One region of the Mycolicibacterium fluoranthenivorans genome, then DNA from elsewhere that is predicted to be linked to it. Evidence: predicted binding sites of a transcription regulator. Region 1 holds the regulator's gene; each other region holds the start of a gene.
The links. Region 1 encodes LexA, which represses DNA repair genes until DNA is damaged. Its sites were predicted from a motif close to CGAACANNTGTTCG; they were not measured.
Positions count from the first base shown of each region.

Region 2: FHU31_RS08225 (HNH endonuclease signature motif containing protein) is a predicted target of LexA. The motif match lies at 3,424-3,437, and genes of this name have one in related genera.
Region 3: FHU31_RS04900 (HNH endonuclease signature motif containing protein) is a predicted target of LexA. The motif match lies at 2,761-2,774, and genes of this name have one in related genera.
Region 4: FHU31_RS19810 (HNH endonuclease signature motif containing protein) is a predicted target of LexA. The motif match lies at 4,171-4,184, and genes of this name have one in related genera.

Region 1 covers NZ_JAANOW010000001.1:2,676,089-2,682,104, forward strand. Annotated here, with positions in the region: gene FHU31_RS12920 (acyl-CoA dehydrogenase family protein) at 1-65, shown strand, start outside; gene FHU31_RS12925 (sunset domain-containing protein) at 201-2,285, shown strand; gene lexA (transcriptional repressor LexA) at 2,292-2,966, opposite strand; gene FHU31_RS12935 (LysM peptidoglycan-binding domain-containing protein) at 3,164-3,706, shown strand; gene nrdR (transcriptional regulator NrdR) at 3,866-4,330, shown strand; gene FHU31_RS12945 (PhzF family protein) at 4,337-5,026, opposite strand; gene FHU31_RS12950 (alpha/beta fold hydrolase) at 5,041-6,016, opposite strand, start outside.
Region 2 covers NZ_JAANOW010000001.1:1,670,795-1,676,810, reverse strand. Annotated here, with positions in the region: gene htpG (molecular chaperone HtpG) at 1-1,806, shown strand, start outside; gene FHU31_RS08225 (HNH endonuclease signature motif containing protein) at 1,935-3,269, opposite strand; gene FHU31_RS08220 (CaiB/BaiF CoA transferase family protein) at 3,491-4,639, opposite strand; gene FHU31_RS08215 (SDR family NAD(P)-dependent oxidoreductase) at 4,632-5,546, opposite strand; gene FHU31_RS08210 (flavin-containing monooxygenase) at 5,543-6,016, opposite strand, start outside.
Region 3 covers NZ_JAANOW010000001.1:996,231-1,002,246, forward strand. Annotated here, with positions in the region: gene FHU31_RS04880 (DUF2563 family protein) at 1-315, shown strand, start outside; gene FHU31_RS04885 (putative alpha/beta hydrolase) at 315-1,433, shown strand; gene FHU31_RS04890 (LpqN/LpqT family lipoprotein) at 1,443-1,946, shown strand; gene FHU31_RS04895 (hypothetical protein) at 1,946-2,674, shown strand; gene FHU31_RS04900 (HNH endonuclease signature motif containing protein) at 2,779-4,137, shown strand; gene pta (phosphate acetyltransferase) at 4,177-6,016, shown strand, end outside.
Region 4 covers NZ_JAANOW010000002.1:363,338-369,353, forward strand. Annotated here, with positions in the region: gene FHU31_RS19800 (FdhF/YdeP family oxidoreductase) at 1-1,627, opposite strand, end outside; gene FHU31_RS19805 (LysR family transcriptional regulator) at 1,729-2,658, shown strand; gene FHU31_RS19810 (HNH endonuclease signature motif containing protein) at 2,691-4,166, opposite strand; gene FHU31_RS19815 (glutamine synthetase III family protein) at 4,384-6,016, shown strand, end outside.

The sequences.
Region 1 (6,016 bases):
AGACCATCTACGGCGGTACCACCGAGATCATGAAGGAGATCATCGGCCGCGGCCTGGGCGTCTGAGGTTCGATGCCGACGCGCCGCGGGCCCGACACGCATTCGCTACAGGTCGCGATATCCCACGAGATGACGCCCCGCTGACGCAAAGTTGACGAAAGCGATACTTTTCTCATGCTTTGCACACGTTGGGGAGGACCGATGACCAGGCAGCGAACCCGGCTGCGTACCGCCGCCGGGCGCGCGTTGCTAGGGCTGGCGGCGCCGATGATGGTGGTGGCCGGCGTGCTGGCAATGGTGCTCGCGGCACCGGCGTCGGCCACGCCCGAGAGCGACGCCGACGCAGCGATCAGCGCCGCGTGGGACGATGCCGGTGGCGACACCGGACCCCTGGGTGGCAAGGACGGCGACGTCTACGCCGTCGGTGCGGGCTTCGGGCAGAACTTCGCCGGAGGCAAGATCTTCTTCACTCCGCAGACCGGTGCGCACATCATGGCCGGCGCGATCCTGGACAAATACCAGTCTCTGGGCGGTCCCGCGGACAGCGACCTGGGTTTTCCGACGATCGATGAGGGACCGGGCCGCGCGCCCGGCAGTCGCAACACCACCTTCAGTGCGGCGGACAACCCCGTCATCTTCTGGACACCGGACAACGGAGCCAGGGTGGTGCGCGGGGCGATCAACGCCGCGTGGGACAAACTCGGCGGATCCGCCGCGGTGCTCGGAGTGCCCACCGGGGATGAGATCTCGCGCGGGGAGGTGATCTCCCAGCAGTTCACCGGCGGTGAGGTGTCGTGGAACCGGAAGACCAAGGCCTTCACCACGACGCCGCCCGAACTCGCCGATCAACTCGCCGGCCTGGAGGTCCCGTCCGACGCCACTTCGGAGATCGCGGCGGCCCGCCGCGCTGCCGGTGGAGCGCTGGGTCCGCTCGGCGCCCCGGACGGCGGTCAGTACGCCATCGGTTCCGACGGTGTCGGCCAGAACTACGCCGGCGGCAAGATCTTCTACAGCCCGGCCACCGGCGCCGATGTCGTCACCGGTCAGGTGCTGGCCAAGTACGAGAGCGTCGGCGGACCCACCGGCGATCTCGGCTTCCCGACCGCCAGCGAATCCGACGGCGGGCTGGCCCCGGCCAGCCGGTTCGTGCCGTTCGCCGCCGCGGACAAGCCCGTCATCTTCTGGACTCCCGACTTCGGCGCCGTGATCGTCCGTGGTGCCATGAACGCGGCGTGGGACAAACTCGGCGGTGCCACCGGGGATCTGGGTGCGCCCAAGAGCGATCAGACCCAGAACGGTGATGTCATCACCCAGCAGTTCAACGGCGGCAGCATCTCGTGGGACCAGTCGACCCATAAGTTCACGACGGAGCCCGCGAATCTGCAGTCGCAACTGGCCGGCCTCGAGGTGCCCGGTGCCGATGCGCCCAAAGCCCCCGCCGCAGAGCCCAGCAGTACCGCCGGCAAGAAGTGGTACGCGTGGAGTTGGTGGTGGCTGCTGGGCCTGATCCCGCTGCTCGCACTGGTCGGCCTCATCATCACGGCGGTGCTGCGCAACCGGCGGTCGCGGGATGACCATTTCGGTGAGCACTACGACGGCGAGCACCACGAGGGCGATGGCTACGACGGCGATCGCTACGGTGAGGACGAGTACGCGGCCGGCTACCGAGGCCCGCACGATTCGGGTTTCGACGGCCGCGCCGAGTCACACGAGCCCGACGAGTACGAGAGTGGGCCCGCCGCATTCGGCCAGGAGCCCGGCGGTTACTCGCCGCAGAGTCCCTGGGCGCTGGCGGGGCTCGGCGCCGAAGAGCACGACGAAGCCGGCGAACCGGCCCAACCCGATGCCCACGAATCGCTGGAATTCGACTCCGATGCCGACTCTGTCGACACGGCCCCCACCCGCATCCAGTCTGATGTCCCCGAGGATGACGACGACCTCAGCGATCGCGACGAGGTGGACCACGACGACGAGCCCGAACCGGAGACTGCCGCCGTACCCCTGGTGGCGGGCCTACCGCCGATTCCGCGCTCGACCTACGAACCCGACTTCCCCAGCGGACGCCATGCGGCGATCCATATCGAGGAGCCGGATCCCGCAAATACCTCGATGCGCCTGGCGGGTAGCGACCCGTACCGCGCACCCGAGGGCTATCTGATCAAGGCGCACACCGGCACGGGCGAGTATTGGACGCCCGGTATGCCCGGCTATGACCAGACACCGGCTGAGATCTGGTTCGTCAATGAGGAATTCGCGGTGACGAACGGATTCGTTCGCGCCAACTGATCTCCGTCAGATCTTGCGGATGACGGTGACGACCTTGCCCAGCACCACTGCGTCGTTGCCGGGGATCGGATCGAACACCGGGTTGTGCGGCATCAGCCACACCTGACCCCGGGTGCGCTTGAACGTCTTGACCGTGGCTTCGCCGTCGATCATCGCCGCGACGATATCGCCGTTCTCGGCGACGTTCTGCTGACGGATGACCACCCAGTCGCCGTCGCAGATCGCTGCGTCGATCATGGATTCGCCGACCACCTTCAACAGGAACAGCGACCCTTCGCCGACGAGTTCGCGGGGCAACGGGAACACGTCCTCCACGGCCTCCTCGGCCAGGATCGGGCCACCGGCGGCGATCCGGCCCAGCACCGGCACGAAGGTCGGCTCGGGAAGCGCGTCGGATCCGGCGACGTCGGTGGCGACGATCGGCGTCACCGTATCGTCGGAACCCCGGACGTCCACCGCGCGAGGACGGTTGGGATCGCGACGGAGATAGCCCTTCTTCTCCAGTGTCCGGAGTTGGTGTGCGACAGACGAGGTCGACGTCAGGCCGACCGCGTCACCGATCTCCCGAATGCTCGGCGGGTAGCCACGGCTGGTCACCGACGCGCGGATGACCTCCAGAATGGTGCGCTGCCGCTCGGTGAGTCCTGAACGCGCCTCAGGGGTGTCGGTGTGCTCGCTCATGGCGCCGAATCTAGTCGCCCCGGGACCATTAATCAAACATGTGTTCGAGGCGTGTCGGCGTGCGCCGCCACTTGTCGGTGGGTGCCTTTATCGTTTGCAACAGTTCGATCACATGTTCTATCCATCGAACACATGATCGACTATCTTCGAACACACAAGCGAACGATCGGCAGGCCCACTCGGCGAAAGGCGGAGAAATGACCATTCTGGAGACTCGATTCGACACCCAGTTCGACCGCGAGTTCGATCGCGAGTTCGAATCTCACTTCGACGCGCGCCCCGTGGGCCGCGGCCAGGTCGAGGTCCGGCGGCGCGCCGCGGCCGAGGTGTGGCCGTTGCCGCGGGATGTGGTCGTGCGGCGCCGTCGCCCGCAGGTGCGCCGGCCCTCGGGTGCCCCGCTCGGGCACCGCGGCACCGGCGTCCTGATGTCACGGGCCTCGCACCGCCGCCGCCCGATCACCCCGGTCACCACCGTGGTGCTGGCGCTGATCGCCGCCGCGATCACGGTGTGGCTGGGTCTGGTCGCCCAGGTGGGCGGTGACGTCGGCCAGGCTGCGGTGCAGGTACCCACCCGGCTGTCGGTGGTGCAGGTCGAAGCGGGGGAGACGCTGCAACATGTGGCGCAGCGGGTCGCTCCCGACGCACCCGTCGACTCGGTGGTCGACCGGATCAAGGAACTCAACAAGCTCGACTCCGCTGCGGTGCCCGCCGGGCGGACCCTCATCGCGCCGATCGGCTGACTCGTGAGTGGCCAAACGCGCTGCCGCCCAATGTCGGCGGTGCCCGGCCGGCCGCCCGTCCAGCGCCCAATCAGGACAGACGGGCGACGCCTGCGGGTGGTGCAGGTAGGCTCGGAGTCGTTCGAAGTGGTCGACATTCGGTGCGGCGAAGGAGCGGTGATGCACTGTCCGTTCTGCCGTCACCCTGATTCACGGGTCGTCGACTCGCGCGAGACCGATGAGGGGCAGGCCATCAGGCGCCGCCGCTCCTGCCCCGAGTGCGGGCGCCGGTTCACCACCGTGGAAACCGCGGTGCTCGCCGTGGTGAAGCGCAGCGGCGTCACCGAACCGTTCAGTCGTGAGAAGGTCATCAAGGGTGTCCGTCGCGCCTGCCAGGGACGTCAGGTGGACGACGATGCGCTCAACCTGTTGGCCCAGCAGGTCGAGGATGCGGTGCGGGCCGCGGGCTCGCCGGAGATTCCCAGCCACGAGGTCGGGCTCGCCATCCTCGGGCCGCTTCGCGACCTCGACGAGGTCGCCTACCTCAGATTCGCGTCCGTGTACCGGTCGTTTAGCTCGGCCGCCGATTTCGAGCGCGAGATCGAGGCGTTGCGCGCCCATCGCCGTGTGACGAGCACCGGCTGAGCCCGCTCATTCGACCACGGTGTCGCTGTCGCGGGTCACGCGCCCGGCGATCTTGACCCAGCCCTGCGGATCCCACCAGGTGTGTATCTCCGAGCCCTTGCCCTGGGTGATGTGCAGATCCCGGCTGAGATAGTCGGTCATCCGCACCGCGGCAGCGCCGGTCGCCTCGTCCTCGACGATTCCCACGTGTGGGGCGAACACCCTCGACCGCAGCGCCCCGTCTGCGGCGCTGGTCCAGGCCCACACGTAGTGCCCGGTGTCGCCGGGGTAGTCCGACGGGTCGGCATCGCGCACCTCGGCCACCGAATCCAGCTCGTAGATCGCGAATTCCGGTGCCCACTCGGCACGGGCGCTGACGGCGGTGAGACCGTCCTCGGTGTATTCGACCTGTACCAGGCCGGCGGGTACCGACAGGGTCCGCACCGGGGTGCCGCGGTCACGCAACCACCAGGCCGCACCCACGGTGGGATGCCCGGCGAACGGCAACTCGGTGGCGGGAGTGAAGATATGGGCGCGTGCAGTCGTCGCACCCGGTTCCGGAATGTCGATGAAAATGGTTTCGCTGTAACCCAATTCGGTAGCCAACCGTTGCCGGTCGGCCGGATCGACGGCGGCGGCGTCCACCACGCCGAGCGGATTGCCGAACTCGCCTTCGGGACTGGTGAACACTCGCAGCACGCTGACCTCGACCGCCATGACGTCGATGGTAGTCAGGTGGCGCTTCGCTCGTCCCCGCCGATCGCATCGAGCACGGCGACTCGGGTGTCGAGTGGCCCGGTGATCGCCTTTTCGCTGATGCCGGCCCGCAACAGGTCCCGGAGGAGTTCCTGGTCGTAGGGGGCCGGCTGGGTGGAGTCGATGAAGCGCTCGACGATCTCGACGAAGCGGTCGGGATCGTCGTGGAACGGGAAATGCCCGGAACCGTCGAAGATCTCCAACTTCGATCCGGGCATCGCGGAGTGTGCAAGGTGGGCGTGACTGACCGGGATGACGGAATCCTTCTTGCCCCAAACGAGCTGAACGGGAACCGATTCCGTCAAATAACATCGGTCCAGCATGGTGACCACCTGGCCGCGCCAGTCGACGACCGCCCGCAGGGTGCGCGCGAACGCCGAGGACGCCGTCGGCTCGGGCAGATCGTTGAGCACCCGCAGCATGTCGGGCAGATCACGCCCGACCCCCGTCGAACCGAACAGTGCGCCGCCGACCCGCCCGGCCATCTGAAGGGCGGGCAGCACCAACGGCAGTCGCAGCAGCGCCAGCGCCTCGCTGCCCATCGGCATCGAGGCGATCCGCAGGGCGACGTTGACATCCTTGGTGACGCCGCCGGAACCGACCAGCACCAGCCGGTCGACCAGCTGGGGGAATTGGTAGGCGAACTGCATGGCCACCCCACCGCCGAGCGAATGGCCGACAACCGTCACATGGTCGATGTCCAGCACAGATAACAGATCGCGCATGCCGTTGGCGTATGCGGCCACCGAGTAATCGGCGCGCGGCTTGTCGGACTGGCCGTGACCGAGGAGGTCGGGGGCGATGACGGTGAACCGCTGCGCCAACGCGGTCTGCACGGTGTGCCACGTCGTGGAGTTGTCACCGATCCCGTGGATCAACAGGATCGCCGGCCCCGACCCGCAGATGCGGAAGGCACGCCGGTACCCGTGGATGGTGCGGAACTGCAGGGAC
Region 2 (6,016 bases), 1.0 Mb from region 1:
GTGTCGAACGCCTCCGACGCCCTGGACAAGCTGCGGCTCGCGGCGTACCAGGACAAGGACCTCGACGTCGACACGTCCGACCTGCACATCGACCTGGACCTCGACTCGACGGCGCGGACGCTGACCGTCCGCGACAACGGCATCGGCATGTCCCGCGACGAGGTCGTCGACCTGATCGGCACCCTCGCCAAGTCCGGCACCGCCGAGATGCGGAGAAAACTGCAGGAGTCCAACGAGAGCACCGAAGAACTGATCGGCCAGTTCGGCGTCGGGTTCTACTCGACGTTCATGGTGGCCGACAAGGTCGACCTGCTCACCCGTAAGGCCGGCGAAAACACCGCCACCCGGTGGGAATCCAGCGGTGACGGCACCTACACCATCGCCACCGTCGACGACGCCCCGCAGGGCACGTCGGTCACGCTGCACCTCAAGCCCGAGGACGCCGACGACGAACTGCACGACTACACCGCACCGTGGAAGATCCGGCAGCTGGTCAAGAAGTACTCCGACTTCATCTCCTGGCCGATCCGGATGGAGGTCGAGAAGACCGTCCCGGCATCGACGGAGGAGGGCGCGGAGAACACCGAGCCGACCGTCACCGTCGAAACCGAGACGATCAACTCGCGCACCGCGCTGTGGGCCAAGCCCAAGAGCGAGGTCTCCGACGAGGAATACAAGGAGTTCTACCGGCACATCGCGCATGCCTGGGATGAGCCGCTCGACGTCATCGCGATGAAGGCCGAGGGAACCTTCGAGTATCAGGCGCTGTTGTTCATCCCTTCGCAGGCGCCGTTCGACTTGTTCAACCGGGACGGGCACACCGGCGTGCAGTTGTACGTCAAGCGCGTCTTCATCATGGGTGATTGCGATGAGCTGATGCCCGAGTATCTGCGGTTCATCAAGGGTGTCGTCGACGCGCAGGACTTGTCGCTCAACGTGTCTCGCGAGATCCTGCAGCAGGACCGCCAGATCAAGGTGATCCGGCGCAGCCTCACCAAGAAGGTGCTGTCGGCGATCAAGGACCTTCAGGCCAACCGACCCGACGACTACGCGACCTTCTGGACGCAGTTCGGGCGCGCGTTCAAGGAGGGCCTGCTCTCCGACCCCGACAACCGCGAGACCGTGCTGGGACTGTCGTCGTTCGCGTCAACCTTCAGTCCGGACACCCCGACGACGCTGGCCGACTACGTGAGCCGGATGCGGGACGGCCAGGAGCAGATCTTCTATGCGACGGGCGAATCGCGCCGGTTGCTGGAGAGTTCGCCGCACCTGGAGGCGTTCAAGGCCAAAGGCTACGAAGTGCTGTTGCTCACCGACCCCGTCGACGAGGTGTGGGTGGAGTCGGTGCCGGAATTCCAGGGCAAGGCGCTGCAGTCGGTGGCCAAGGGTGAAGTCGACCTCGGCTCCGGAGACGACACGGCCGACGCCGACCGCACCGAGTTCGCCGATCTGCTGACCTGGCTGCAGAAGACGCTCGACGACCATGTCAAGGAGGTGCGGCTGTCCACTCGGCTGACCTCGTCGCCGGCCTGCCTGATCACCGACACCTTCGGTATCACCCCGCAGTTGGCGCGCATGTACCGCGCCTCCGGTCAGGAGGTGCCCGTCGGCAAGCGCATTCTGGAGATCAACCCCGAGCACGCCCTCGTCACAGGTCTGCGGGACGCGTTGGCGTCGTCACAGGACGGGCTCAGCGACACGGCCGAGTTGCTCTATGGCACAGCCCTTCTCGCCGAGGGGGGCTCCCTCGACGATCCGGCGCGGTTCGCTGCCATTCTCGCCGACCGGTTGGCCAAGACCTTCTAGACCTTCTAGACCTTCTAGCCGGACGTGCACGCCGGTGCATCGTCGTGGCGGGTCCGACGGCGTCATCTCCGCCGGTTCCCGCCGCTCGTGCGATTCCCTGTGTAGTTGTCAAGGTGCGCCCCACTCGGTTAGGCGGCGGCGGGCAGGTCGGTCATGGTCCGTCGTGCGTGCGATCGCATATGCGGAGGTTCGGGACCGGCCGGATCACGGGGTGGGATGAACCAGGGGTGGCGGTCAGGGCCCAGGTAGACCTGCCAGTTGCTGTGGTGGATCAAGGTGTGGTGGCATCGGCAGAACAGCACGCCGTTGTCGAGGCAGGTGACGCCTCCAGCGCCCCACGGCTCGATGTGGTGGGCGTCGCACCACGACACCGGCCTCCCGCACCCGGGGAACGCGCAGCCACGGTCGCGCGCTGCCAGCGCTTTACGAATCCTGGGCGGGAACAGCCGCTCGCTGCGCCCCACGTCCAGCGGGGCGCCGACGTCGTCCACGATCACCGATCCGAGAGAGCTGTCACAGGAGATCAGATCGGCGGTGGTGGCACTGACCGGCCCGGTGAAACCGAGGGTGTCCACGCACCCGTCATCGGGCACCCCCGCTCGCCCTGCCCCGGCCGGCCGGAGCAGGGTGACGTGCGGGAGCACCCCACCGGAGGTCGGACGCTGTGAGTTCGACAGGAAGCCCCGCACCAGCTGACCGAATGCGTCCGCGCGACGCCTGCCGGTCGACCGCGGGTCCGGTGATCCATCCGGTAGCGGCACGGGCCGACACCACGGGTCCAACGCTGCGAACAGCTCCTCGCCGGTCAGCACATCGAGATCGAGGGTGGCACTGACCCGTCCATCATCGTTTTGCACCAGCGTCATCTCGTTGAGGTCACTGTTCTCCGCGATCGGCACCGCCGCCTCGTCGTGCGGTTGTTTCGAGGCTTTGTCGATGGCGATCTCGCGGGCTTTCTTACTCACGTCCGCGGGCGTGGTCTGGATCATCAGCAATGTGGCGACCGTCGCCCTGTCCTCATCGGACAACGCGACCCTGTCACTGATGTGTGCGACTCCCCTACCGACCGCGTCGGCGAACTCGATGCCGAGCCCACCCAGACGCTGCGCCCGGGTGAGGGCCGGCAGAGTGTGTGCTGCCCGCCCCACCCGCACAGCCCTGCGCGCGGCGCCGGGGGCCACCCCCAGGCTGATGAGCAGATCGGCTCCCGAGCGCAGGTGTCGGCGTGCTGGGATCCCGAGACGCTCAGCGGCCGCGGCCGCCTGCGCGATCACATGGTCGAACAGGTTCCGGGCGGTGACCGCGACCGCCAGCACGGCGAGCACCGGCTGTTCGTCGACCACCCGCCGGGGATGGTCGAGCAGATCGAACAGCGTGCGTTCGGCACCCTCCTCGGGCGGAGGCGCCGCAGTGAGGTCATCGATGAGCGCATCGACGAAGGTGTCGAGATGGGTGGCGTCCATGCCAGATACCCCAACCTTTCGCAAAGGTGCACGCGGGCAGACGATTCAGGCTCGACAAGGCAACGTGGCTCGGACAGTCCCACGGGGACCAGCGAACCTCTCAGCGACACAGTCGCAGGCAAAGCTCACCGGGTATCGGGAGCCACAATTCACTCGAACGTATGTTCGACGATACGCCCCGCGCGGATCCCGCGCAAGCAATATCTCCGGCGGACACGTTCCTAGTGCCGAGGCAGCGCCTGGAGTTCGGCCAGTACCGTCTCGGTGTCGGCACCGAGTTCGGGCGCCGGTCCCCGAACGCGTCCGGGCGTCCGGGAGAACCAGGTGGGCACGCCGGGAAAACGCACCGGCCCGTGCGGGGTATCGACCGTCTCGAACAGACCGACCGCGTTGAGGTGCGGGTCGTCGAACAACGCGTCGAGGGTGTTGATCGGTGCGGCCGGGATCTCCAGTTCCCGGAACAGCCCGAGCCACTCCGCGGTGGTGCGTTCCTTCAGCGTCTGCGCCACCAACCCGTACACGGTGTCGATCTGGCGTGCCCGCTGCTCCAGCGTATCGAACTCACCTGTGTTCCAATCGGGTTGGACACGCTCGACGAATCCACGCCAGTGCTTGTCGTTGTAGATCAGCGCGGCGATCTGACCGTCTTTGGTCTCATACGGCCGCCGGTTGGGCGCCACGGCCCGCGGGTACACGGCCGGCCCGAGCGGAGGTGAGAACATCGCGCCGTTGGCGTGTTCGACGAGCATGAAGGAGGCCATCGTCTCGAACATGCTGACCTCCACCTCCTGGCCCTCACCGGTGCGTTCCCGATGGAACAGCGCCATCGTGGTGGCGTAGAGCGCCGTCAGGCCGGCCACCTTGTCGGCCATGATGGTCCCGACGTAGCCGGCTTCCCCGGTCAACTGTTGTTGCACCGCAGGCAATCCGCACTCGGCCTGGATCGTGTCATCGTAGGCGGGCCGGTCCGCATCCGGGCCGCGCCGGCCGTAGCCGTAGCAGTTGGTGTAGACGATCGACGGGTTGAGCTCGACGACATCGGCGTAACCGAATCCCAGTGTGGTGATCGCCTTGGCCCGCATCGAGTGGATGAAGACATCGGCAGTCCCGATCAGTCCGCGGAGCGCCGCTCTGCCGTCGTCGGTCTGCAGGTCCAGCACGATCGCCCGTTTACCGCGGTTGACGTTGACGAACACCCCGCTCATCCCCGGGGACGGCCCCACCGAGATGTACCTGGTGTTATCTCCTTGCGGCGGTTCCACTTTGATCACGTCGGCGCCCATGTCGGCCATGATCTGGGTGCAGTACGGCCCCATCACCATGGCGGTGAGGTCGATGACCCGCACCCCGGCCAGCGGTCCGTCAGCCATGGGTCGCCTTCGCAAAGCTGTAGCGGATGTGGTCGGTGTGCCCGTCGGGCGCAGGCGGGAAGATCACCGGCTCCGACACATCGCGGATTCCGTCGATATTGTCGGCGACATCCTCGATGGTCCACGACGGGCGGTACACCCCGGGACTCTCGGCGATGAAGGCGCGGGCCACCCGGCCGCCGATCGCGACCAGCATCTCCCCGGTCACCGAGCAGGATTCGTGGGCCAGCCAGCCGACGGTCGGGGCCACCAACTCGGGCCCCATCGGCGGGTACGCCGAGGTGTCGATGCCTTCGGCCATCCGGGTGACCGCACTGGGAATGATCACGTTGCACCGGACACCGTCGGCGGCCCCTTCGAGGGCCGCCACGTTCGACAGTCCGATCAGCCCGGCCTTGGCCACCCCGTAGTTGGCCACATGGTGGTTGCCGTAGAGCCCGCCGATGGACGAGGTGAGCACGATGCGGCCGTAACCGGCGGCACACATGACCGGAAATGCCGGCCGGACGACGTGAAACGCGCCGCGCAGGTGCACGTCCAGCACGGCGTCGAAGTCCTGAGGACTCAGTTCCTTCAGCGACCCGCGGCGCACGGTGCCGGCGTTGTGGATGAGGATGTCGATGCGGCCGAAGTGCCGGATGGCGCTGTCGATGATGGCTTCTCCGCCGTCGACGGTGACCACCGAATCGGTGTTGGCAACGGCCTGCCCGCCGGCGGCGACGATCTCATCGGCCACCTGCTGTGCGGGAGTGCCGTCGGAACCGTCGCCGGTGAGGCTGCTGCCCGGATCGTTGACGACGACCTTCGCACCTCGCGATGCCAGCAGCAGGGCGTACTCACGGCCCAGGCCCCGGCCGCCGCCGGTGATGACGGCGACACGATCGTCGAATCTCAGGGCAGCGCTCACGTGAGTTCCAGCCCGTCGAGGTCACCCTTGGCCCGCCACTGCGCGATCAGATCGTCGAAGGCATAGAAGCCGGGCGAGTAGAAGTCCCCGAGGAACGATCCGTTGCGTTCCGCACCCCCGCGTCCCTCGTTGTTGTAATAACCAGGGGTGCAGGAGAGTTCGAACGCCGAGTTGTCGATCGCCAGTTCGCGGACCGTCGACACCCAGGCGTCCTGCCCTTCCCGGCTGGGCTCGACCGTGGTGGCACCACGGTTCTGGGCCTCGGCGATGATGTAGGCGATGTGCTCGGCCTGTTGTTCGAACATCGCGGTGGTGTTGGCCGATACCCCACCCTGGATGAAGCCCATGAAGAACTGGTTGGGGAAACCGCGGCTGGTCATCCCGTGCAGTGTCTGGTAATCGTCGGCCCAGTGGTCGAACAGCGAGAGCCCGTCTCGGCCCACGATGCGATCGATCGCGAACCGCCGGCT
Region 3 (6,016 bases), 1.7 Mb from region 1:
GAAGTCGATACCGAGCATCTGAATGCAGGTGCCGACCGGTGCGGTGACGCAGCGGGCACTGCGTTGGCCGCGGCCGGTGAACTCGCCGAGATGAAGCCGGCTGCGGGGATGTTCGGTGATTTCGACGAAGCCCGCATGTTTCATCAGGCGGTCTCGGCTGCGCACCAAGGTCATGTCGAGCAGTTTCAGGCCCATCACCGCGCTCTGGGCGATATCAGTGCCAAGAGCCGATCCGGAGCCGATGAATTCACCGCCACGGATGCGTCGTCGGCCGATTCCGTGCGTGCGGCCGGCGCGCGTTTCGGTGCGCCCTGATGCCACCACCTCTGGGTTTGGTCAACCTGTCGGTCGCGGATCTGATCGCCGAGGCGGGCGGAGACCCGTGGAAGATCAATGACGATCTGCAAGCCGGTGACCCCGGCGCTATCAATGCCCAAGCCGATGCGTTTCACACCGCGGCTGGTGCTGCCACCGAGATAGAGAGTGACTTCAAGGCGGCCAAGGAGCGTTTCGAAAAAGGCTGGCAACACAGCGGTGCCCAACACCCGATCACCGATTCGGCCGAGGTCACCCGCGCAACGCAGACGCTGCACCTGCAGAAGCCCCAACTCGCCACCATCGCACTGAATTTGGAGAATGTGGCCACCGCGCTGGTGGCGGCCCAACGTGCCTGCGACGCGGATATCGCCGCCCTGGACACCTTCTTGCACGGCGCCGATGACGCGATCGGCGCGGCCAAGGCAACCAACCAGGACACCAGGGCGCTGCACGACGCGGCGGTCGCCACGATGCGGATCACCCTGGGCGAAGTACAGGGCAGTCGGGACACCTACGTGAATGCGATGGCGGCGGCCGAGTCGTCCATGGCAGCGATCCCCGGAGAGGGGCCGCAGGCTGCCGGGGGGTCGACGGAGGCGTCGGGGCCGACCGTGACCAAGGGCGATGTGGCGATCGCAGGAGCGGGTGCAGTGGCCGGCGGGACCGCCGATGGCGTGCGGCAGACGACGTTGAAGATGATCGCGGACTCTCCCGGTACCGGCCCGGGTGCGGCCGACCCCGGCCTGTTGAAATGGTTGGAGGATCCGAAGATCGGCGGTGTCGAGTTGAAAGGATTTTCCCGGGTCGGCGGGTTGGTCGCTGCGGTCAGCGCGGTGCCTTCGGTGATGTCCGATATTCATGACGGGAATTCGGTGACCGAGGCCGTGACTCGGGAAACCTTTGCGACTGCAGCTGGGCTCGGTGTGGGAGCGGTAGCCGCAGATATGGCGATCGGCGCAACGGCGGGTTCGGTCGTTCCAGGCGTGGGCACTGCGATCGGTCTGGTGGCCGGTGCAGCCGTGGGAGCGGGCACAGCCTTGGGTGTGTCGAAAGTGATCGACTGGGGCTGGGATCCGGTCGCTGATGCGGTGGAGTCCGTCTTTGGTTTCGGATAGTTGCGACCAGTGAGATTCGATGGATTCATGCAGGAGAAGGGTATTGCTGCGTTCCCGGTCGACCGATTCACCGGTTGCGTCGTGGAGGTGGGGGCGCCGTCGGGATGGGAGCTGTTCGATTCGACTGTCGGGCTCCACGTGTGGATCTGTCGCAGCGACCCGCGTATGGACGAGTTCTGCGCCAATGCGGTGTTGACCATGCATCGTGTCCAGGCGGTACTCCACGCAGATGAGGTATTCGCGATGTTGGCCGAACAGCAGATCCAGATGGTGCCGGGTTGCCGCGAGCTGCACCGCGAACTCGCTGCCGCAAGCGAAGGAGCCGGCGTTGTGGGGGCGCTTTCGATGGAGATCGCTCACGAACTCGGAAGCATCGACAGTGTGTCGCGCACTAGAATCATCATGACTGAAAAGGAGACGCTCATCGCCCAACTGACGGTGACCGCGCTCCACGATTCGCCGGTGGACGATACGAGTATCTGGCTGACCGTCCGAACACACGGGAGCCAGTGATGTCAGATACCAAGGGACGCGGACGTTCGTGGCAGCTGCTGCGATACATCGCCGGGTTTGCCCTGTGCTTACTGACCGTGGTCGCGGCACGGGCTGGGATGCCCTGGTACTGGTCGGTCATCGTGTTCTGCGCTGCGTTCCTCATCATCCTCGGAAGGCGCCGGATCTTTCGGCCTGGCGTAGAACGCACGGCCGACGAGATCAGCTGCCGATACATCCCGTGGTTCGAAGGAAATGCGTACTACGTGAACCTGGCGCTTCCTCTGACGGGTGCGGCCATGCTTGTGGCAGGTCTTGCACCGGGTAATCCGGTCTGGCTTCGGTTCGGCGGAGGCATCTTGCTGCTGTTCACGCCGATCTTTCTGGACTCCGCTATTCGCCTGTGGCGCAAGAGCATCTTGCGAATCACGCCGTCGACATTGACTGTGCCGTCGGCGGGGCCGAAGTTCGCGCCGATGGAACTCACCCGCGAACGAGTCCAGGCAGTCGCGCCCAAGTGGGTTGCCGAGGTGAGCGGAGCCAAGGCACTACGGGTGGAAATTTCCTATCATGCAGCAGATTTGACTGAACCATCCGAAACGGTATTGCTCGGTCCGCAGCTCACGGTTGAGCCGCAAAATCTGCTTGACGCCCTCCTTGAGTGGAAAGACGCCACCGCCGATGATCCGCACGAATTGATGGATCGGATCGAGCAGCTTCTCCTGGGTCGTTTCAGTGCGCAGGTTTAGCCGCTTGTCAAGTCCCAATTCCTTTGCAGCAGTGGATCTGTGGATGAATCGGCGACTGTGGATAACGTCGGTACTTGTCGGTGGTTCGCACTAATGTTCGAATCATGGAAGGCATCGGCGATCTCGCGGTCATAGTGGACAAGCTGTCCGCCGCCGCGTTCGACGAGGTCCCCGTCGCCGAGTTGCTCGAAGTCCAGTCCGCGCTGGAGCAGGTGTACCGGCGGCTGCCCGCGGTTCAGCACCGAGTCATGGCGGCGGTGAAGGCACAGTCCAGCCCGGCCGAGCTCGGCATCCGTAGTTGGGCCGATGTGTTGTCCATCCGGTTGCGTATCTCGAACACCGAAGCCTGCCGGCGGCTCACCGAGGGTGAGCTGCTGGGACCGCGGCGGTCGGTCGCCGGCGAACCACTGGAGCCGCAGTATCCGGCGACGGCGGCCGCGCTGGCGCGCGGTGAGCTCTCGGCCGAACATGTCCGCATCATCACCCGGACGATGAAGAAGATCCCACCCCGAGTCGATGCGCAGACCCGTGCCCGAGCCGAGGCCGATCTGGCCGGGGTCGCGTCGATTCAGGCCCCGGAGGCGCTGCGCAGCGCGGCATCGTTACTCCTGGAGTTGCTCGATCCCGACGGGCCCGAACCCAACGACGAGGACGCCATCGATCGGCGGGAGATGTTCCGCCAGCTGATCTTGGGCCCGCAGGATGCCGACGGGCTGAGCGACCTGCGTGCCAAGGTCACCCCGGAATTCCGTGCCTATCTGGAGCCGGCCTTGGGCAAGCTCGCGGCCACGGGCATGTGCAATCCGAATGACGAGACTCCGGTCACCAAAGGGACACCGTCGGCCGAGGCGGTCGCCGCCGACACCCGCAGCCTGGGGCAGCGCCAGCACGACGCGTTGATGACGATCGCTCGCACGGCCCTGGCCTCAGGGGAGTTGGGTGAGCACAACGGGCTGCCCGTCACCGTCGTCGTGACCACCACCGTGACCGAGCTGGAGGACGCCGCGGGGGTCGCGCGCACCGGCGGCGGCTCGAAGCTGCCGATGTGCGATCTGATCCGGATGGCCGGCCATGCCCGGCACTATCTGAGCGTCTTCGACGAGCATGCGGCGGTGCCGCTGTATCTGGGCCGGGCCCGGCGGACAGCCTCACCAGGGCAGCGGATGGTGCTCCACGCCCGCGATCGCGGGTGCACCTATCCCGGCTGCCCCGTCCCGGCCTACCTCTGCCAGAGCCATCACGCCGAAACCGACTACCGAGCAGGTGGGAAAACCGACATCCCGAACCTGGGGTTGGCCTGCGGGCCACACAATCGGCTGGTCAAAGAGGGCGGCTGGAAGACCCGCATCGGCAAGAGCGGCCGGGTGGAATGGATTCCACCACCGCAGTTGGATGCCGGCCCGCCTCGGGTCAACCCCCTGCACCACCCCGAAGATCTCCTCGGACGCGGGGAAGACCCATGATGAGTTGGCTCACGTTCAGTCATTTGGTTGGCTCTACCCATGGCTGCGTCCGCGATCTACATCGCCTCACCCGAGGGTGACACCGGGAAGTCCACCATTGCGCTCGGCATCCTGGCGCGGCTGGCGGCCAATGTCGCCAAAGTGGGCGTGTTCCGGCCGATCGCCCGCTCCGAGGGCGGGCGGCGCGACTACATCCTGGAACTGCTGCTGGCCCACGCCACGGCCGGGCTGAGCTACCAGGACTGCGTCGGCGTCAGCTACCAGCGCCTGCACGAAGACCTCGACGGCGCCATCACCGAGATCGTCGAGCGCTACCACGAGGTGGCCGCCCAGTGCGATGCCGTCCTGATCGTCGGCAGCGACTACACCGATGTGGCCAGCCCCAGCGAGCTGGCGGTCAACGCGCGGATCGCGGCCAACCTGGGCGCCTCGGTGGTGCTGGCGGTGCGGGCCTCGGAGCGCACCCCGGACGAGGTGGCGCAGGTCGTCGAGCTGTGTCTGGCGGAGCTGACAGCCCAACACGCGCACACCGCGGCGGTGGTGGCGAACCGATGCGACCCGGCGCAACTGACCGACCTGATCGACACCTTGGCCGCCGCGCTCGCCCCGAACGGCCCGAAAAGCTATGTGCTGCCCGAGGAGCCACTGCTGGTCGCACCGTCGGTCGCGGAACTGCGTGATGCAGTGCACGGCACCCTGACCGATGGCGATGAGGCGCTGCTGAGCCGCGAGGCGCTCGGCGTGCTGGTCGCCGGTATGACGGCCGAGCACGTGCTGGATCGCCTGAGCGACGGTATGGCCGTCATCACCCCCGGTGACCGCTCCGATGTGGTGATGGCGGTGATGAGTGCGCACGCCGCCGAGAACTTCCCGTCCCTGGCCTGCCTGATCCTCAACGGCGGACTGGAACTGCACCCGGCGGTGGCCAAACTGGTCGACGGGCTCAACCTCCGGCTGCCGGTCATCGCCACCGAGGCGGGTACCTACGACACGGCGCGGGCGGTGGCCAAGGCCCGCGGGCGGGTGACCGCGACCTCGATTCGCAAGATCGACACGGCCCTGGCGCTGATGGAAACCCATGTGGACACCGCGGATCTCCTGGCCCAGCTGGCCATTCCGATACCCGAGGTGATCACCCCACAGATGTTCACCTACCAGCTGCAGGACCGGGCGCGCAGCCACCGCAGGCGCATCGTGCTGCCCGAGGGCGACGATGACCGGATCCTGAAGGCTGCCGGCCGGTTGCTGGCGCACCGGGTGGCCGACCTCACCATCCTCGGCGACGAAGGCGCGGTGCGGGCCCGAGCCGCCGAGTTGGGCGTCGACCTCGACGGTGCCCAGCTGATCAACCCGCGCACCAGCGAGCTGTGCGACCAGTTCGCCCGCCAATATGCCGAACTGCGCAGCAAGAAGGGTGTCACCGTCGAGCAGGCCCGCGAGATCATCCATGACGTGTCGTACTTCGGCACCATGCTGGTGCACAACGACATGGTCGACGGCATGGTCTCGGGTGCGGCGCACACCACCGCACACACGGTGCGCCCGGCCTTCGAGATCATCAAGACCCAGCCCGGGGTATCGACGGTGTCGAGCATCTTCCTGATGTGTCTGGAGGACCGGGTGCTCGCCTACGGCGACTGCGCCATCGTGCCCGACCCGACCTCCGAACAGCTCGCCGATATCGCGATCTCCTCGGCACGGACCGCCGCGCAATTCGGCATCGCCCCGCGGGTCGCCATGCTGTCGTATTCGACCGGTACCTCAGGTACCGGCGCTGATGTCGACAAGGTCAGGGCCGCAACAGAACTGGTGCGTGAGCGGGAACCGGACCTGCTGGTGGAGGGCCCCATCCAGTACGACGCCGCGGTGGAACCGTCGG
Region 4 (6,016 bases), on a different contig from region 1:
TCGAGTCTTCCACCGAGACCAGCTGCTTGCCGCCCTGCTGGAAATCCTTGTCGGTGCGGCCCAGCGTCGGCAGGATCAGCGCGGTGCGGCCGCGCACCAGGTGGCTGCGGTTGAGTTTGGTCGAGATCTGCACCGTCAGTGCACAATTGCGTAACGCGGCCTCGGTCACCGCGGTATCGGGGGTGGCCGAGACGAAGTTGCCGCCCATCCCGATGAAGGTTTTGGCGTGCCCGTCGCGCATGGCCCGGATACCGTCGACGGTGTCGAGACCGTGTTTACGCGGACTGCTGATACCGAACCGGGCATCGAGTGCGGCCAGGAACGTCTCGGGCATCTGCTCCCAGATGCCCATGGTGCGGTCGCCCTGGACATTGGAGTGCCCGCGCACCGGGCACACTCCGGCACCTGGCTTGCCGATCATGCCGCGCATCAGCAGTAGATTGGTGGCTTCCCCGATGGTGGCCACCGCGTGGTGCTGCTGGGTCAGGCCCATCGCCCAGCAGATGACCGTGCGCTGGGAGCGCACGAAACTGTCGGCGATGCGGTGCAACTGGTCGGCGTCGATTCCGGTGGCGGACAGCACCGTCTGCAGGTCGACCTCGCGGGTCTGGCGCTCGTACTCTTCGAACCCAGCGCAGTGACCGGAGACGAACGCGCGGTCGACGACGGTGCCCGGCGCCCGGTCCTCGGCTTCGAGCAGTAACCGGCCCAGACCGGCGAACAGCGCCATATCCCCGCCGATACGGATCTGGACGAACTCGTCGGCGATGGGGATGCCGTGCCCGACGACCCCGCGTACCTTCTGCGGGTCCTTGAAGCGCATCAACCCGGCCTCGGGCAAGGGATTGATGGCGATGATATTGGCGCCGTTGGCTTTTGCCTTCTCCAGCACCGAAAGCATGCGTGGATGATTGGTGCCGGGGTTCTGCCCGGCGATGACGATCAGGTCGGCGTGTTCGAGGTCATCGACGGTCACCGAGCCCTTGCCGATGCCGATCGAGTCGACCAGCGCGGTGCCCGAGGATTCGTGACACATGTTCGAACAGTCCGGCAGGTTGTTGGTGCCGAAGCTGCGGACCAGCAGCTGGTAGAGAAACGCGGCCTCGTTACTGGTGCGGCCCGAGGTGTAGAACAGCGCCTCGTCGGGGGAGTCCAGCGCGTTGAGCTCCGCGGCGATCAGCCGGTAGGCGCTGTCCCAGTCGATCGGCTCGTAATGGGTGGCCCCGGGGCGCAGCACCATCGGCTCGGTGAGCCTGCCCTGCTGGGACAGCCAGTACTCGGGCCTCTCGGACAGGTCGGCCACCGAGTGCCGGGCGAAGAACTCCGCGGTGACGCGACGTTTGGTGGCCTCTTCGGCGACGGCCTTGGCGCCGTTCTCGCAGAACTCGGCCAGCTTGCGTCCGCCGTGCTCCTCGGGCCACGCACAGCCCGGGCAGTCGAAACCGTGCCGCTGATTCAGCCGGGTCAGCGCCGCGGCGGTACGCAGTGGACCCATCTGCGTCAGCCCGCGCTGCATGCTGACCAGCACGGCCTTGACCCCGGCGGCTTCGTGTTCGGCGCCGGTCACCCGGACATCGCGTTCGTCGTACGTGGCATCGACGTCACGGCCGTCCTTGGCGAGGGTCATATCTCCAATCTAATCCCCGAGAACGGCCGCTGCGCCGAATGAAGGTGGGTTGGTATTCGGTATTTGACATGCGGTGATAGCGAACGTCTATCGTGTTTTTGATGGCGAGTGATGTGTTGCTGCAACACCTGGATTACCTGCTGGCCCTCGCCGCCGAGCGCCACTTCGGGAGGGCTGCCGCGCGCTGCCACGTCAGCCAGCCGACGCTGTCGGTGGCCATCCGCCGCTTGGAACGCGATCTGGGCATCGTCATCGTGCAACGCGGCCGTCGCTTCGAGGGCTTCACCGAGGAGGGCAAGCGCGTGGTGGCCTGGGCCCAGCGCATCATCGCCGAACGCGATGAGATGTTGGCCGACCTGGAACGGATGCACGGGCGGCTGACGGCCACCGCGCGGTTGGGCGCGATTCCTACGGCGGTGCCGGCCAGCCCGTTCATCACCGCGGAGTTCCTGCGCCGCAACCCGGCCGCTTCGGTCCGTATCGAGGCGCTGTCGTCGCGGGAGATCGCGCGGCGGTTGGCCGATTTCGAGATCGACGCCGGGCTCACTTATCTCGATGACGAGGCCCCGCCGGGCACGCGGTCGGTGCAGATGTACCGGGAGCAGTACGTGCTGGTGGCCCCCGCCGACCATCGGCTGATGGCCGAACCGGAGGTGACCTGGGTCGATGCCGCCGACCTTGAGCTGTGCGTGCTGACGACCACGATGCGCAATCGCCGCATCCTCGATGCCAACATGGCCGCCGAGGGCATCCGTTACCGGCCCGCGGTCGAAGCGGACTCCGTGGATGCGCTCTACGCGCACTTGACGCATTCGGGGCGGGCCACGATTGCCTCCACCGCGTGGCTGCCGCAGCTGGGCGTGCCGCCGGACTTCGCCGCGCGGCCGATGGTCAAACACGGCCCGAGCCCCGCGATCGGGTTGGTCGTGCTCGACCGCGCCCCGGCATCGATTGTGGCGGCTGCCCTCGTTGCCGTGGCCGAGGGAATCGATCTCGGCGCGCGGATCGACGCCGCGGCGCGATCGCTCTGAGTCGCGGCCCGCGGGCCAGGCGGGCCGCCCACTCAGGGTCCGCGCGTTCCCGTGCCGCCGTCGGCGTGGTCGGTGTCGTGCTCGGCAAGCCCTGGCTTGCTGCCTCCCGTTGTGGGCGCCGCCGTCCGTCCGCGCGGAGATTGCGGTTCCTCCTCGACGGGTCTCAGGAGCAGTTCGGGCCGATGCGCATAGTTGATCCGCTGTTGGCCGTTGTCGAGCCACGGCGGCGCCTGCCATTCGACCTCGCCGCGACCGTTGATGGTGGTGGTGTAGCCCCCGTCGCGGTGCACCATGCGATTGTCGGGCCCACACGCCAGCGCCATGTCGTCCACGTTGGTGTTGCCGCCGTGTGCCCAATCAGCCACCGCGTGATGCGCTTCGCTGCCGTAGGCGCCGACGGTGCAACCCGGTTTGGTACAGCCGCCGTCACGCGCGATGAGCATGATCCGTTGGGCCCGTGACGCGGTCCGGCGGGCACGGAACAGGGCGAGGGCCGATCCGGTGGCCTTGTCGAAGACGGCCAGGTGATGGTTGGCATGTGAGGCCATCCGGATGACGTCCTTGACCGGAATCTTTGTGCCGCCACCAGAGACGCCGATCCCGGCGCGCGATTCCAGATCCTGCAAGGTGGTCCGGATGATCACCGACACGGGTAATCCGTTGAGCTGGCCGAGATCACCGCTCATCAACGCCATCCGGCCGATGACGATCATGGCGTCGTGCTGACGCTGGGCCAGGGTGCGGTGGTCGTTGTCGATCTGGGCTTGCGTCGGGGTGCCGGAGATGCACGGTTCGCCGTCCGCGGGGTTGCACATCCCCTGCGCCGCGAATTTGGCGAACAGCACCTCCCATACGACTGACGCCTCGGGATTCAAATCGCCCGTCACCGACCTCATCGCGTCGCGGCCCTGCTTGCCGAACACGACCCCACGCTTGCGTTCGCGTTCGGCGTCGTCTGGTAGAGGTCCGTCCTGATCGAGCAGGAACAAGCGCAGTTCGGCGGTGTCTTTGAGTTCTTTGGGGCCCACGCCGGTGGCTATGCGCACCATATCCATCTCGAACTGTTCCCGGGTGGTCGCGTCGACGAATCCCGGCAGGCGATCGATGACATCCCGTAGGACGTCGACGTGGCCGCCGTTGATGAGCCCGGCGGCCTGAGCGGCCGCGACGGCGGCCAACGCCGGCTGCAGCGTTTCACCCGTCAGCGAACGGCGCGGTCCCAGGTCGGCGGCCGCTGCCAACCGGCGGCCGGCCTCGGCGGTGGAAAGGCGCCAGCGGATCCGCAACACAGAGTTCCACGTCGCCGCGCCCAGTTCTCCTGGGGTGGTATCGGCCTGCAATTGCGCCAGCATGCGATGCATCTGGGAGGGAAGCCGGCATGTGAGTGTCTCGTACTCGTCCAAGACCGCCATCAACTCGGCGTGGGTGAGCGCCTCGAAGTCGCTGGCGGCGAAGGCTTGGTAGGCAGCATGTAACGCGGCCACCGCCTCGACCGCTCCCTTGTGCATATATCGAACATATGTGCGAACACCGACAAAACCCGCGAGTTTGTGGTCAAAGAAACCGAAGTGAAGCAGTAGATCAGAGTGACTCGCGAGCAGGTTGAGCGCAGAGTGCCCGTCCACCTGTTACATCTAAATCGCGTCCTTGACGCGCACGTAACAATTCCGCCATCGAATCTTCCTACCGTGGGTCGGTCATGCACGAGCGGCGATAGGAACTCCATTGAGCGGTAATGCGGCACGCCTGAAGGCGATCACCAGCGTCGAGGCCTACGAGCCCCCGGCCTTCAGCTTCGACCCCACCGAAGAACCCGGCGAGATCTTCGGTTCGAACGTCTTCACGCTGGCCGAGATGCGGTTGCGGCTGCCGAAGTCGGTGTACAAGTCCGTGGTGGCGACCATCGAGAAGGGCGCCAAGCTGGATCCCGCGGTGGCTGACTCCGTCGCCTCGGTGATGAAGGACTGGGCGCTGTCCAAGGGCGCCACCCACTACGCGCACGTCTTCTACCCGATGACGGGGCTGACCGCCGAGAAGCACGACAGCTTCCTGGAGCCGGTTTCCGACGGCCAGACCCTGGCCGAGTTCGCCGGTAAGACGCTGATCCAGGGCGAGCCCGACGCATCCAGCTTCCCCTCGGGCGGCCTGCGCAGCACCTTCGAGGCGCGCGGCTACACCGGCTGGGACGTCACCAGCCCGGCGTACATCCTGGAGAACCCGAACGGCAACACGCTGTGCATCCCGACGGTCTTCGTCTCGATGACCGGCGAGGCCCTGGACTACAAGACGCCGCTGCTGCGCAGCCAGCAGGCCATGGGCGCCCAAGCCGAGCGCATCCTGAAGTTGTTCGGGCACAAGGATTTCGACCACATCGTGTCGTTCTGCGGCCCCGAGCAGGAGTACTTCCTGGTCGACCGGCACTTCTTCCTGGCCCGTCCGGACCTGATCAATGCGGGCCGCACGCTGTTCGGCGCCAAGCCGCCCAAGGGCCAGGAGTTCGACGACCACTATTTCGGCGCCATCCCGGACCGGGTGCTGGGCTTCATGATGGATACCGAGCGTGAGCTGTTCAAGCTCGGCATCCCGGCCAAGACCCGGCACAACGAGGTGGCACCAGGCCAGTTCGAGATCGCTCCGATGTTCGAGCGGGCCAACATCGCCGCCGACCATCAGCAGCTCTTGATGACGACCTTCAAAACCATCGCCAAGAAGCACGGCATGGAGTGCTTGTTCCACGAGAAGCCGTTCGCCGGCGTCAACGGGTCGGGCAAGCACGTGAACTTCTCCCTGGGCAACGCCCAGTTCGGCAGCCTGCTGGTGCCGGGTGACACCCCGCACGAGAACGCCCAGTTCCTGGTCTTCTGTGCCGCGGTCATCCGCGCCGTGCACAAGTTCGCCGGCCTGCTGCGGGTCTCGGTGGCCTCGGCCACCAACGACCACCGGCTCGGTGCCAACGAGGCCCCGCCGGCGATCATCTCGATCTTCCTCGGCGACCAGCTCGCCGACGTGTTCGAGCAGATCGCCAAGGGCGCGGCCACGTCGTCGAAGGGCAAGGGCAGCATGATCATCGGCGTCGACACGCTGCCGGTGCTGCCGACCGATCCGGGCGACCGCAACCGCACCAGCCCGTTCGCCTTCACCGGCAACCGGTTCGAGTTCCGCGCACCGGGCTCGGGCCAGACCATCAACGTGCCGATGATCATCCTCAACACGATCATGGCCGACTCGCTGGACTACATGGCCACGAAGCTGGAAACCGCGGTCGCCGCCGGCGAGGAGTTCGACACCGCGGTGCAGACGCTGCTCACCGAGATCATCACCGAGCACGGCGCGGTGGTGTTCAACGGTGACGGGTACT